3 regions of the Anaerobacillus sp. genome follow, and region 1 is predicted to be linked to each of the others. Evidence: a T-box and tRNA genes for the amino acid it is inferred to sense, from the RefSeq annotation. Region 1 holds a T-box; the other regions hold tRNA genes.

Evidence for each region. The T-box of region 1 lies ahead of argS (arginine--tRNA ligase). A T-box ahead of a tRNA ligase gene usually reads a tRNA of that ligase, here a tRNA-Arg.
Region 2: it encodes a tRNA-Arg, which carries the amino acid that the T-box ahead of argS (arginine--tRNA ligase) is inferred to sense. The anticodon was not compared.
Region 3: it encodes a tRNA-Arg, which carries the amino acid that the T-box ahead of argS (arginine--tRNA ligase) is inferred to sense. The anticodon was not compared.

Annotation. Positions count from the first base shown of each region.
Region 1 covers NZ_JBKBWN010000002.1:312,930-317,556, forward strand. The annotation lists gene ACK4M9_RS03640 (NERD domain-containing protein) at 1-569, shown strand, start outside; T-box leader at 1,230-1,436, shown strand; gene argS (arginine--tRNA ligase) at 1,613-3,304, shown strand; gene ACK4M9_RS03650 (Type 1 glutamine amidotransferase-like domain-containing protein) at 3,938-4,627, shown strand, end outside.
Region 2 covers NZ_JBKBWN010000005.1:45-4,671, reverse strand. The annotation lists gene ACK4M9_RS08020 (alkaline phosphatase) at 1-1,680, opposite strand, end outside; tRNA gene ACK4M9_RS08015 (tRNA-Ala) at 2,131-2,206, shown strand; tRNA gene ACK4M9_RS08010 (tRNA-Met) at 2,238-2,314, shown strand; tRNA gene ACK4M9_RS08005 (tRNA-Ser) at 2,336-2,428, shown strand; tRNA gene ACK4M9_RS08000 (tRNA-Asp) at 2,441-2,516, shown strand; tRNA gene ACK4M9_RS07995 (tRNA-Tyr) at 2,549-2,632, shown strand; tRNA gene ACK4M9_RS07990 (tRNA-His) at 2,693-2,768, shown strand; tRNA gene ACK4M9_RS07985 (tRNA-Gln) at 2,786-2,860, shown strand; tRNA gene ACK4M9_RS07980 (tRNA-Arg) at 3,194-3,270, shown strand; tRNA gene ACK4M9_RS07975 (tRNA-Gly) at 3,315-3,388, shown strand; tRNA gene ACK4M9_RS07970 (tRNA-Met) at 3,843-3,919, shown strand; tRNA gene ACK4M9_RS07965 (tRNA-Phe) at 3,933-4,008, shown strand; tRNA gene ACK4M9_RS07960 (tRNA-Thr) at 4,015-4,087, shown strand; tRNA gene ACK4M9_RS07955 (tRNA-Lys) at 4,109-4,184, shown strand; tRNA gene ACK4M9_RS07950 (tRNA-Leu) at 4,218-4,298, shown strand; partial or broken rRNA gene ACK4M9_RS07945 (16S ribosomal RNA) at 4,573-4,627, shown strand, end outside.
Region 3 covers NZ_JBKBWN010000012.1:128,070-132,696, reverse strand. The annotation lists tRNA gene ACK4M9_RS16540 (tRNA-Ser) at 5-97, shown strand; tRNA gene ACK4M9_RS16535 (tRNA-Asp) at 107-182, shown strand; tRNA gene ACK4M9_RS16530 (tRNA-Tyr) at 212-295, shown strand; tRNA gene ACK4M9_RS16525 (tRNA-Trp) at 315-388, shown strand; tRNA gene ACK4M9_RS16520 (tRNA-His) at 403-478, shown strand; tRNA gene ACK4M9_RS16515 (tRNA-Gln) at 503-577, shown strand; tRNA gene ACK4M9_RS16510 (tRNA-Gly) at 585-659, shown strand; tRNA gene ACK4M9_RS16505 (tRNA-Cys) at 699-773, shown strand; tRNA gene ACK4M9_RS16500 (tRNA-Leu) at 799-884, shown strand; tRNA gene ACK4M9_RS16495 (tRNA-Arg) at 1,063-1,139, shown strand; tRNA gene ACK4M9_RS16490 (tRNA-Pro) at 1,221-1,297, shown strand; tRNA gene ACK4M9_RS16485 (tRNA-Gly) at 1,312-1,385, shown strand; tRNA gene ACK4M9_RS16480 (tRNA-Ile) at 1,616-1,692, shown strand; tRNA gene ACK4M9_RS16475 (tRNA-Asn) at 1,706-1,780, shown strand; tRNA gene ACK4M9_RS16470 (tRNA-Ser) at 1,791-1,881, shown strand; tRNA gene ACK4M9_RS16465 (tRNA-Glu) at 1,900-1,974, shown strand; tRNA gene ACK4M9_RS16460 (tRNA-Val) at 2,115-2,190, shown strand; tRNA gene ACK4M9_RS16455 (tRNA-Thr) at 2,270-2,342, shown strand; tRNA gene ACK4M9_RS16450 (tRNA-Lys) at 2,387-2,462, shown strand; tRNA gene ACK4M9_RS16445 (tRNA-Leu) at 2,496-2,576, shown strand; gene ACK4M9_RS16440 (DUF6612 family protein) at 2,879-3,670, shown strand; gene ACK4M9_RS16435 (radical SAM protein) at 3,948-4,627, shown strand, end outside.

The DNA.
Region 1 (4,627 bases):
CAATCCATCAAATAAGCCGTTCTGAGACGCTTCTTCGCCAAATGATAGCCCCACAAAACTTGAACCTCAATATTCAATCGCAACTCATTTTCGTTAACCCACAATTTACTCTCTACGAAGCCTCTAAAGACCTTCCGGTTATACTTCCATCACAATTAAATCGCTTTTTAGATAATTTGAACAAGCTATCCGTAAATCTAACGCATAAACACAATAAACTGGCTCACTTTTTAAAAACTAGTCATACATCTGATCTCCCCTATACCCGTTTACCTAATTACCATTACGACCAGTTGCAAAAAGGAGTTGTCTGTCAAAAATGTAGTTCATTTATGTCGATACTAAACAGAAGAAATTTAATTTGTAATGATTGTGGATACGAAGAACATATCGAAGAAAGTGTTATCCGCAGTATCCAGGAATTTAATCTGCTCTTTCCAGAAAAAAAGGTTACTGTGAGCGCTATGATGGAATGGTGTAAAGTGATAGAGTCTAAAAAAACGATTAGAAGAATTTTACAGAAGAACTATAAGTTAGTTTGTATTGGAAGGTTTTCAAATTATGTTTGATAGTTTAGACATAAAGGCGCGTTCAATGTTCCCCTTACGTTGGTTAGACCCGGCTAAAGGGCACGTTGAGGCGTTCAATGTTCCCTTACGTTGGTTACGCCTTCCTAAAGGGAACGTTAAGGCGTTCAATGTTCCCGTCACGTTGATTACGCTCGGCTAAAGGGCACGTTGAGGCATTCAACGTTCCCGTCACGCTAGTTACACCTGGCTAAAGGGAAAGTTAAGGTGTTCAATGTTCCCTTTACGTTGTTACACCAGGCTAAAGGGCACGTTGAGTTGTTCAATGTTCCCGTCACGCTGGTTACACCCGGCTAAAGGGCACGTTGAGGCATTCAACGTTCCCGTCACGCTGGTTACACCCGGCTAAAGGGCACGTTGAGACGTTCAATGTTCCCGTCACACTGGTAACGACTGGCTAATGGGCACGTTGAGTTGTTCAACGTTCCCGTCATGCTGGTTACGCCTGGCTAAAGGGCACGTTAAGGCGTTCAACGTGCCCGTCACGCTGATTACACCTAGCTAAAGGGAACGTTAAGGCTCCCAATTAACCAACATATTTAATCCATAGTTAGACCGAGCCCCACCAAATAGCAGAATACTAAGCAAAATCAAAAATGTCATTGATTTTCCAATGAAATTTGTTTATACTATCAAAAATATCAAAATTCTATGAAAAAGAGAGTAATTGTGATACTTGTCTTAAGCGAGTTAGGGGTGGTGGAAGCCTAATAGACAGTCCATAATGAAGCGCACTTTTGAGAAGCAGCCTGAAAATAGTAGGGTGTCGTCGGGGAAACCCGTTATCATTTAGCAAGAAGGTTCTTAATGAACAATCAGAGTGGTACCGCGGGTAATCTCGTCTCTATTAATGGAGACGGGATTTTTTTATTTGTGCATGATCCCCCAAAAAGACACAGCTAGCTACATTAAATTCCAATAACAGCATTAGGCACTGAACAGTAAAGTTCTTAATTCAATTCAACAAACACAACATTAGGCACTAGACAGAGCAACTTTTAATTATAAAGAGAAAGGTGATTGAGATGGAATTAGTAAAGAAATACGCTGAAGCAATAACTTTACACTTAGAAGGCATTTTAAATCAAGATTCAGTTGGGAAGTTAATCGAAAAACCGAAGTATGATGAGCAGGGAGATATGGCATTCCCATGTTTTTCTCTCGCAAAAACATTACGAAACTCACCAAATACGATTGCCAAAGAATTAGCCAGTAAAATTGAGAGTCCTCTATTTGAGAAGGTTGTTGCTGATGGACCGTATGTAAACTGTTTTCTTAATAAAACAATGGTAAGCAAAGAAATCCTCGCGACGATCGTGCAGCAGCAAACAAACTACGGTTCACTTGAAATCGGAACCGGAAAGAACATTGTCATTGATTTTTCTTCACCAAATATTGCAAAACCTTTTTCAATGGGCCACCTAAGATCAACCGTTATCGGGAACTCACTAGCTAACATTGCTGAAAAATGTGGGTTTACTGCTATTAGAGTAAATCATCTCGGTGACTGGGGCACGCAATTTGGAAAGCTTATCGTTGCTTACAAGCTATGGGGCCATGAGGAAATTGTTAAAGATGACCCGATCAAGGAACTGTTAAACCTTTATGTGAAATTTCATATTGAGGCTGAAAATGAGCCAACTTTAGAAGACGACGCACGATTATGGTTCAAAAAGTTAGAAGAAGGTGACGAAGAAGCTACAAGACTTTGGAAATGGTTTAGAGATGAATCGCTTAAAGAATTCTCAAAAATTTATGAGTTACTCGATGTTCATTTCGATTCCTACCAAGGGGAAGCATTTTATAATGACAAGATGGCTAAACCAATTGAAAGCTTAACCACCAGCGGTCTTTTGACGAGTTCTGACGGGGCAGAAATTGTTGACCTAACTGAACATGATTTACCACCTTGCTTAATTAAAAAATCAGATGGAGCTACATTGTACGCAACTAGAGATCTAACTGCTGCGATGTATAGACAGGAAACATACCATTTTGATCAAACTCTCTATGTCGTTGGTCAGGAACAAAGTTTACATTTCAAACAAATCTTTTTAGTTCTTGAAAAGTTAGGTTACGACTGGGCAAAAGGGTTAGTCCATATTCCTTTTGGGTTCATTTTGAAGGATGGAAAAAAGATGTCGACAAGAAAGGGGAAAATTGTTCTTTTAGAAGAGGTTATCAAAGAAGCCATTGAGTTAGCAAAGAAAAATATCGAGACGAAAAATGCAGCGATCATAAACAAGGACGAAATTGCCAAGATGGTCGGCGTAGGGGCAATCATTTTCCATGATTTAAAAAATGAACGTCAAAACAGTGTCGAGTTCTCCCTTGAGGAAATGTTAAAATTTGAAGGGACTACTGGTCCTTACGTCCAATACACACATGCGAGAGCTTGCTCGATTTTAAGAAAAGGGAATTACTCTTTGGAAAATCTGGAGTTAACCGGTTTAAATGACGATCAGAGTTGGCTAGTTGTAAAATTACTCATTGAATTTCCAAATGTGATTGAAAAAAGCTTTAATCTCTATGAACCATCACAAATTGCCAAGTATTTAATCGAGCTTTCCCAAGAGTTTAATAAATACTATGGCCGTGTCAAAATTTTAACAAATTATGGGGAACAAGATAGTAGATTAGCCTTGGTCAAAGCGGTTACTTTAGTTCTGAAGGAAGGTTTAAGATTGTTAGGTTTAAAAGCACCAGAGGAAATGTAATGAGCTTGACGTTTTATTAATCAAAAAACACATAAAGGTGTTCAACGTGCCTGTCAGATTGAATACACCTTTCTAAAGGCAACGTTGAGTTGTCCAACGTTCCCGTCACGCAGGTTATACCTTTCTAAAGGGAACGATGAGGCGTTCAATGTGCCCGTCACGTTGAATATACCTTTCTAAAGGGAACGATGAGGCGTTCAATGTTCCCGTCACGTTGAATATACCTTTCTAAAGGGAACGATGAGGCGTTCAATGTGCCCGTCATGCCGGTTACACCTTTCTAAAGGGAACGATGAGGCGTTCAATGTTCCCGTCACGCTGGTTATGCCTGGCTAAAGGGAACGTTGAGGTGTTCAATGTTCCCGTCACGCTGGTTCCACCTATCTAAAGGGAACGTTGAGGCGTTCAATGTTCTCGTCACGCTGGGTTATACCTGGCTAAAGGGAAGGTTGAGGCGTTTAATGTTCCCGTCACGCTGGGTACACCAGTCTAAAGGGCACATTGAAGCAGTCCGTGTCGGCTCAGGCTGGTTTCTGTATGCCAAGGACATTCTATTTTTCTGATAAAGTAGTTAAACATCATTACTAGATATCCAAAGCTAGATACAATATCATTTGAGGAGTGAATTAGAAGATGCGACAAATCATTGCACTTGGTGGGGGCGGCTTTTCAATGGAGCCAGATAACCCATTATTAGACTCGTATATATTAAAACAAGCAAATAAAACAAACCCGAAAATATGTTTTATCCCTACTGCAAGTGGAGATGCAGAAAACTATATAACAAATTTCTATAATTTTTTTAACGAACAAAGCTGTCAGCCATCACATTTATCTCTATTCAGACCTCCGACAAGAGATTTAGAAACCTTCATTTTAGAGAAAGATATTATTTACGTTGGTGGTGGAAACACAAAAAATTTATTAGCTTTATGGAAAGAATGGGGTTTAGATCGAATTCTAAGAAAAGCTTGGGACCAAGGAATTGTTTTAGCAGGAATAAGCGCAGGTTCGATATGTTGGTTTGAAGAAGGCGTGACAGATTCTTTCGGAGATAAACTTGAGCCATTAACTTGCTTAGGTTTTTTACAAGGAAGTAATTGTCCTCATTATGATGGGGAACTTGATAGAAGACCAACCTATCAAAATCTTGTCCGATCAAAACAAATCCAGTCTGGGATTGCTACAGATGATGGGGTCGCCCTTCATTACATTGAACAGGAACTAACTAAAATCGTTAGTTCAAGACCACTTGCGAAGGCGTACAGAGTTTCTATCGATAACGATGTTATAGAGACTGAACTGCAAACAGAATACTTAGGT
Region 2 (4,627 bases), on a different contig from region 1:
CGCTGTGTCTTCTAAATTTACTCCTGTTAATTGAGCAATTACTTTTGGAACTTCTGTATTATCAAAAACACCGTTAAATACTTCAGCCCCAACACCGTAAGCGAAAATTGGTACCATGTTTCCGGAATGACCACCTGTACCACTCAATGAACGAATTTTAGAATTCATCGCACCACCTTGATAGTGGTCTGCGATAATTGTTCCAATTTCCCAGCCTATTCTAAAAGTTGGGACTCTTCTTCCTTGGTTATCTAAAATACGTTGATTAAATTGCTCAACTTGCGAATCGGTTAGTTGAATGTCAGCATACTTGCTAAATATACCTTTTATACTCTCTGTAGTGAATCGATTAGCACCATTATCAAATACTAACTCATTAACCATATATTCAGGTGTAACAGGTATCCCTTTTAGTTTATTAATATTCATTGGTTCAGCGGCTGCAATACCCATTGTTTCATGATCAGAAAGTGCAACAACTAGCGTATTACCATCTTTTTTAGCCCAATTAACGGCATATTCTACAGCATTATCAAATTCAATCGTTTCTTGCCAGATACTAGCAAAGTCAGCAGCATGCGCCGCGTGATCAATTCTAGCCCCTTCAATCATCGCAAAAAATCCTTTATTACCTTTAGTTCCTCTATTTAAAAATTCTAGTGTCTTTTCTGTCATTTCTGTAAGTGTTGGTTCTTTACTATTTAATTCGTCTCTGTCGATCTTATAGTTCATAAACGAGTCATTGAACAAGCCTAATAACTTTTCTCCTGTTGCAGCATTTAATTCATTTCTATCGGTTACATACGTATAACCTTTATCTTGGAACTTTTCAATTAAATTGACGCCGTTTTGCCTTTCGGGAGTAAAGAATTCTTTCCCGCCTCCTAGGATTACATCAATATCTTTTGCAAATAATTGACGAGCAATTTCGTCTTGACCAGCCCGAGTTCGAACGCTAGCGTAAAAGGCAGCAGGAGTGGCGTCTGTAGCAGTATTCGTTGAGACAAAGCCTACTTTTTTTCCAGCAAGCAAAGATGCATCCAAAATACTATCTAGTTCAGTTCCGTCAGGAGTAATTCCTAGCATTGTATTATTTGTTTTTTTTGCGGTTGCTAGTGCTGTTCCTGCAGCCGCTGAGTCGGTGACGAAATTGTCAGCTGAATACGTTTGGGATAGCGCTACATGCGGTAAACTTTGCATAAACAACCGTCCCTCTTTGCCATGCTCAAATAATCGAGCGACTTCCATTTGTCCCATTCCCAGACCGTCCCCAATTAGAACAATGACGTTTTTCGGTTTCTTACCTGGAGGGACTATTCTTTTCTCTAATAATCTTACCGTTTCATTTGCTTGTCCGTGGAATTGAACACCTTGTTGATTAGTCATTCTACGTGAAGGGCGATTATGATCTATGTTTTCGCTATCACGCAAAGGAACATAAAGATCTCCTTGCTGAATAGGTTCGTTCTCAAACCCTTCGTGTTTTTGCCCACCTGGTATTAAATGAATTTGTTGTGGTGGTATCTTTTGATTCTCTTGAGTAAGGTTTGCTTCAGCATTACCTGTAACTTGTTGAATTGGTCTAGCAACATGTGGAGTAGTTCCTTGTGCATTAAGGCCACATCCACTAATAAAAAATAACGATAAAAAAAACACATAAAATACTTTATAAATTTTCATAAGAACCTCTGCTTTCTGTTTGAAATTTGTTGATAAAAATATTGTTGCCCTAATAGACAAATTGCGCCTAAGTAGATATTGGAAAACATGAATTCGTCTATTAAATTCGCAACATTTTTTCTGCATAAATGCTTATGAAAACTAAGTGGAGATAAGGGGTGGGGAGGACGAAGGGAGATCCTTCTTTATTGGTTTCTATTTAATGTGTGCTACTACATAAATTATTTTAATATAGTTAAACCAATGCGTAGGAATTTAGAAGAAATAAAAAAGGTGTTGACGAGAGAAAAGTATTTATGTTAAATTATATATCCACCCGCTACTGAAAGGTGCTGATCAACAGAAAGAAAAACCAAGTAAAGATATTCTAAGATAACTTTATTGTTCAGCTTGCGATAGTAGATGTCTTTCGAAAGAAGTTAGGGTAGCTAGAGAACATTAAACATATAAGGGGCCTTAGCTCAGCTGGGAGAGCGCCTGCCTTGCACGCAGGAGGTCAGCGGTTCGATCCCGCTAGGCTCCACCATAATAATTTTAAGTAATATTATTCTTCATTTGGCGGCGTGGCTCAGCTGGCTAGAGCGTACGGTTCATACCCGTGAGGTCGGGGGTTCGAATCCCTCCGCCGCTACCAATTTAATTTCCTATATGATACGGAGGAATACCCAAGTCTGGCTGAAGGGATCGGTCTTGAAAACCGACAGGCGGGTTAAACCGCGCGGGGGTTCGAATCCCTCTTCCTCCTCCATATAATATAACTGGACCCGTGGTGTAGCGGTTAACATGCCTGCCTGTCACGCAGGAGATCGCCGGTTCGATCCCGGTCGGGTCCGCCATTCCTATATAAATGTAAATAATTTTATATTCCGGAGGGGTAGCGAAGTGGCTAAACGCGGCGGACTGTAAATCCGCTCCTTAGGGTTCGGCGGTTCGAATCCGTCCCCCTCCACCATGTTTATTTTTTTGTTTTTATGGGCATAGTTTATTGGTAGACAATTGTTCTTAAAATATGGCGGTCGTGGCGAAGTGGTTAACGCACCGGATTGTGGCTCCGGCATTCGTGGGTTCGATTCCCATCGTTCGCCCCATAATATTTTTTAGACATTGGGCTATAGCCAAGCGGTAAGGCAACGGACTTTGACTCCGTCATTCTCTGGTTCGAATCCAGATAGCCCAGCCATTTTCTTGAAGTAACTTTGCGCCCTTAGCTCAGCGACGAGCAACACATCGTTGGTTAGGCTACGAGTTGTTTCGACGCATACGCATTGAAGCATGACGAGAAGAGGAAGAAACAGGATGCTACAAAGCGATACATCGTCCGAAAGCATCGTGATTAAACTTCTTTGATATACTACATGCGCCCTTAGCTCAGCGACGAGCAACACATCGCTGGTTAGGCTACGAGTTGTTTCGACGCATACGCATCGAAGCATGACGAGAAGAGGAAGAAACAGGATGCTACAAAGCGATACATCGTCCGAAAGCATCGTGATTAAACTCTTTGATATTACTAGCGCCCTTAGCTCAGCTGGATAGAGTATTTGACTACGAATCAAAAGGTCGGGAGTTCGAATCTCTCAGGGCGCACCAATTTTTTTTAATCCTTTAATTTAAGGTTTATGTTTTTAAACAATGCGGGTGTAGTTTAGTGGTAAAACCTCAGCCTTCCAAGCTGATGTTGTGAGTTCGATTCTCATCACCCGCTCCAAATCAATTATTAATTTTTTTGCAATTATCGCGGGATGGAGCAACGAGCAATGCATCATGAGTATGCTCCGAGTTGTTTCGACGCATTATCAACAGAGGAATGCTAGTAGAGGAAGAAACAGTCTTTTCGTTACTAGGATCAGGAATAAAATTATCTTTATTTTATATTATCGCGGGGTGGAGCAACGAGCAATGCATCACGAGTATGCTCCGAGTTGTTTCGACGCATTATCAACAGAGGAATGCTAGTAGAGGAAGAAACAGTCTTTTCGTTACTAGGGTCAGGAATAAAATTATCTTTATTTTATATTATCGCGGGGTGGAGCAACGAGCAATGCATCACGAGTATGCTCCGAGTTGTTTCGACGCATTATCAACAGAGGATTGCTAGTAGAGGAAGAAACAGTCTTTTCGTTAACTAGGATCAGGAATAAAATTACCTTATTTTATATTATCGCGGGGTGGAGCAGTCTGGCAGCTCGTCGGGCTCATAACCCGAAGGTCGCAGGTTCAAATCCTGCCCCCGCAACCAATCTAACTGTTATGGCTCGGTAGCTCAGTCGGTAGAGCAGAGGACTGAAAATCCTCGTGTCGGCGGTTCGATTCCGTCCCGAGCCACCATCTTTTGCCGGCCTAGCTCAATTGGTAGAGCAACTGACTTGTAATCAGTAGGTTGGGGGTTCAAGTCCTCTGGCCGGCACTCTTAACTCTTTTATAATAAGAGCCATTAGCTCAGTTGGTAGAGCATCTGACTTTTAATCAGAGGGTCGAAGGTTCGAATCCTTCATGGCTCACCAAAGTTATTTGGAATGTAAAATAACTTTCCGTATGCGGGTGTGGCGGAATTGGCAGACGCGCTAGACTTAGGATCTAGTGTCATTGACGTGGGGGTTCGAGTCCCTTCACCCGCATTTTATTCACGATCTTAGTTCATAACGTAAAGATTTATATAAAAAGATCTATAAAAAAGATGTTGCACAAGATAAATTATTGTGATATAATTAAATTCTTGTCGCTAAAACGACAGTTAATTGTTCCTACAGTTACTCGTAGCAATATTGCACGATTTGACTATAAGGTAGTTAAAAAAATTGTTCTTTGAAAACTGAACACACAGCCAAGCGAATTAAAGAGATAGCAATATCTCGTCAATGTAACAAAAATTTTTGAGCTATATCAAACACTTTTATGGAGAGTTTGATCCTGGCTCAGGACGAACGCTGGCGGCGTGCCTAATACA
Region 3 (4,627 bases), on a different contig from region 1:
ATACGGAGGAATACCCAAGTCTGGCTGAAGGGATCGGTCTTGAAAACCGACAGGCGGGTTAAACCGCGCGGGGGTTCGAATCCCTCTTCCTCCTCCATATATACCTGGACCCGTGGTGTAGCGGTTAACATGCCTGCCTGTCACGCAGGAGATCGCCGGTTCGATCCCGGTCGGGTCCGCCATTTTAATTAATTAAATGTTCTTATAAACCGGAGGGGTAGCGAAGTGGCTAAACGCGGCGGACTGTAAATCCGCTCCTTAGGGTTCGGCGGTTCGAATCCGTCCCCCTCCACCATTTATAATTTACTGCCTTTAGGGGCATAGTTTAACGGTAGAACAGAGGTCTCCAAAACCTCCAGTGTGGGTTCGATTCCTACTGCCCCTGCCAATAAAAAAAATATGGCGGTCGTGGCGAAGTGGTGAACGCACCGGATTGTGGCTCCGGCATTCGAGGGTTCGATTCCCTTCGATCGCCCCATTTTTTTCAAAATAAAAACATTAATGGGCTATAGCCAAGCGGTAAGGCAACGGACTTTGACTCCGTCATTCTCTGGTTCGAATCCAGATAGCCCAGCCATTTTAATGCGGAAGTAGTTCAGTGGTAGAACACCACCTTGCCAAGGTGGGGGTCGCGAGTTCGAATCTCGTCTTCCGCTCCAATAAATATATAGTAATATTATATTGAGCATTTAATGCTTGGCGGCATAGCCAAGTGGTAAGGCACGGGTCTGCAAAACCCTTATCCCCCGGTTCGAATCCGGGTGCCGCCTCCAAGAGCTCATATAAGTCTTTCGTTATGCCGGGGTGGTGGAATTGGCAGACACACAGGACTTAAAATCCTGCGGTAGGTGACTATCGTGCCGGTTCAAGTCCGGCCCTCGGTACTTTAATATAATAAAATGCGCCCTTAGCTCAGCGACGAGCATTTTCATCGTCGATTAGGCTACGAGTTGTTTCGACGCAGTAAGCATCGAAGCTTGGCGAATAGAGGAAGAAAAAGGATGCTACAGAGCGAAACATCGTCCGTAAGCGTCTTGAAAAGCCTCATTGATAACACAACATGCGCCCTTAGCTCAGCTGGATAGAGTATTTGACTACGAATCAAAAGGTCGGGAGTTCGAATCTCTCAGGGCGCACCATTGCTACAACGTCGAGTAAGCTTCTAAGCAGCAATGCGACGAGGACCTACTGGACCGCAGGAGCAAACTGTTAATACTGTTCGGGAAGTGGCTCAGCTTGGTAGAGCACCTGGTTTGGGACCAGGGGGTCGCAGGTTCAAATCCTGTCTTCCCGACCATTTATTTTAAAGATGCGGGTGTAGTTTAGTGGTAAAACCTCAGCCTTCCAAGCTGATGTTGTGAGTTCGATTCTCATCACCCGCTCCAAACCTACTGCCCCGAATTGTCATCATCGCTGGTTTGCGACGAGGACCAACGGACCGCAGGAGCACACTACTATATATCACAATATAAACTAAGTTAGTTGATATTGCGACGAGCAAACGAAGTGGCGCAGGAGCACAATACCGAATAGTACGACTTAATTCATGTTATATGTAATGCGACGAGCATGTGAAATGACTACTATAGGGAAAATAATATTTTACTAATTGTATGGGCCTATAGCTCAGCTGGTTAGAGCGCACGCCTGATAAGCGTGAGGTCGGTGGTTCGAGTCCACTTAGGCCCACCATACTAATTCATATTCCACAGTAGCTCAGTGGTAGAGCTATCGGCTGTTAACCGATCGGTCGTAGGTTCGAGTCCTACCTGTGGAGCCATTTTTTAATTGGGGAAGTACTCAAGAGGCTGAAGAGGCGCCCCTGCTAAGGGTGTAGGTCGTGTGAGCGGCGCGAGGGTTCAAATCCCTCCTTCTCCGCCAGTTGCAACATAAATAAATGGCCCGTTGGTCAAGCGGTTAAGACACCGCCCTTTCACGGCGGTAACACGGGTTCGAATCCCGTACGGGTCACCAAGTATTTTAATAGGTTTATTTGTAGAAAAAAACAAGATATTCCTTGAATTAACGTCGAGTTGTTTCGACGCTTATGCTTCATAGTGTTACTAGAAGATGAGGAAACAGGGTCTACCTAGAATAAGCTTCATCAATACTTCGGAGGATTAGCTCAGCTGGGAGAGCACCTGCCTTACAAGCAGGGGGTCGGCGGTTCGAACCCGTCATCCTCCACCATTATTAACTTCTTAGCAGCATCGTAGGTACTCTTTACCTAAGAGTTCATGTGTACTAGCTTATTGGAAATTTATAATCTGCCGGCCTAGCTCAATTGGTAGAGCAACTGACTTGTAATCAGTAGGTTGGGGGTTCAAGTCCTCTGGCCGGCACTCTTTGTTTGTTAATTGTACTTCAGTACATTTTTTTATTTTAGGAGCCATTAGCTCAGTTGGTAGAGCATCTGACTTTTAATCAGAGGGTCGAAGGTTCGAATCCTTCATGGCTCACCAAAGTTTTTTGCATTGCAAAGTAACTTTTCATATGCGGGTGTGGCGGAATTGGCAGACGCGCTAGACTTAGGATCTAGTGTCATTGACGTGGGGGTTCGAGTCCCTTCACCCGCACTATAAAAAAGCTTCCTTAATTTAAAGGAAGCTTTTTTATTAAATAAAGTTTATCAATTAATTGAAACCTTCAAGAGTATAGAAATCTCTAAACAAGAAGCGTGCTTTGCATTACTTTAGTTATTAAGGTAATATTTTAATTGGTTTAATGCTTACTAGTTTCTTGAGAGCGGGATTTTTACCCAGTATCAGTCCTGAGACTAGGATTCAATTTTTAACAGTAAAAAATTCCTAAAGTTTGAAACTTTTTGTAATGAGTGGCGTATATAAATTTGAAGTCAAAAAAATTTTGGAGGTTTATAATGATTAAAAGTTTAAAAGTAGTAGGAGTAGCCTTGGTTTTTCTTTTCTTATTGTCAGCTTGTAGTGACGAGGTAGCTACAAATTTAACTGATGCTGAGGATGTACTGAAGCAATCATTAGTGGCAATGGAAAAGTTGGATAGCTACTCAATGACTATGGAAAGTGATCAAACAATGACCATCAATGATACTGAAACAATTAACATGATTATGAAAATTGAATCAGATATGACATTAGACCCGATGGCGTTTTATCAAAAGCTTTCTTTAGAAAGTGACATGGAGTTTATGGGAACGTATGAAACTGAAATGTATTTAGTTGGTGATCAAATGTATATGTTTGAGCCAATGATGAATGAATGGATGGAACTACCAATGGATATGGTGGAAGAAATGGGTAGTCTATCTGAAATGCAGTTAAGTCCTGATCAACAATTATTAATGCTGCGTAATTTTGTTGAAGATATTAAATTGTCTGAGAGTGGAAATGAGTATGTGTTAAAGCTTGTTGGGGAAGGGTCAAAGTTCATGGAACTTGCTGAATTCTTTGGTGGAGCTGGCGGTGAACTAGGAGGAATGTTAGAATTTTTCTCTGAGCTCGAACTAAATAAAATAGAATATGAGATTTTTATCGATAAAACAACTCTTTACCAAACAAAGCTGAATATGTCGCTTGATATGAATTTGGCTATGGAAGGTGAAACGGTTCATACAATCCAATCAATGAAAGCAACGATTCACGGTTATAATGAAGTTGGCGAGATAAAACTTCCTGAAGAAGTGTTGAATTAATTTTATGAGGACATCTACTAATCTAGTAGATGTCTTTTTCTGTGTGACTTTCTTCAAGTCGTTTATAAGGGAGCCATCTATACAGGAATGAGGTAGCTGTAGAAAGGATGAAAATCTGCTGACATATCCATTATGGGTTAAGACGGCAAGCATATAGATATTTCTATTGTTCATAAATTAACAAAGATTTTTATAAAGGTGTGAGGTTGGTCACTGAATTTGCTATTTAGTTTTTTTATAATCAAGTATTGTGTTACTTGAAGGGACTGTTGATAACATGTATAAACCATCACGTTTTAACGTTATTACTAATACGGATACTAATGAACTAATTGTATATAACAGCTATACGGGGGCAATTGCCCTATTTGATGAAAAAGAGGGAGAGGAAGTATGTCATTTATTAAGGAACGAAACTGTAACTGAAGCGCCTTTACTTGGAGATCTAGTTGAGCAAGGCTTTTTAGTCGATGAAGTCGTTGATGAAAAAAAGCGAGCGACTTTTTTACACCAAACATTAAATCGTAAGGATTCTTTACACTTAGTTCTTCTCCCAACCGAAGCGTGTAATTTTCGCTGTACATATTGTTATGAAGATTTTCCGCGTGGAAAAATGACTGAAAACGCCAAGCAAGGCTTGAAAAACTATATCCAAAAAGAGGGGAGATTTTTGCAACAATTAACTGTAAGTTGGTTTGGTGGTGAACCTCTATTAGGCTATGATGTGATAGATGAGCTTTCAGAAGTATTCTTGCAGGTAGCAAGGGAGTACAACATTAATTATTCTGCTGAAATCGCTACAAATGGGTATTTGTTAACAAAGGAAAAGTTTGAGAGACTTTTACAATGTGGGATTCGTCAATTTATGGTTACAGTTGATGGAGAAGAGGAAGAGCACAACAAGCGACGTAGTCTAGCAAATGGCGAAGGCTCTTTTAACACCATAATAGAAAATCT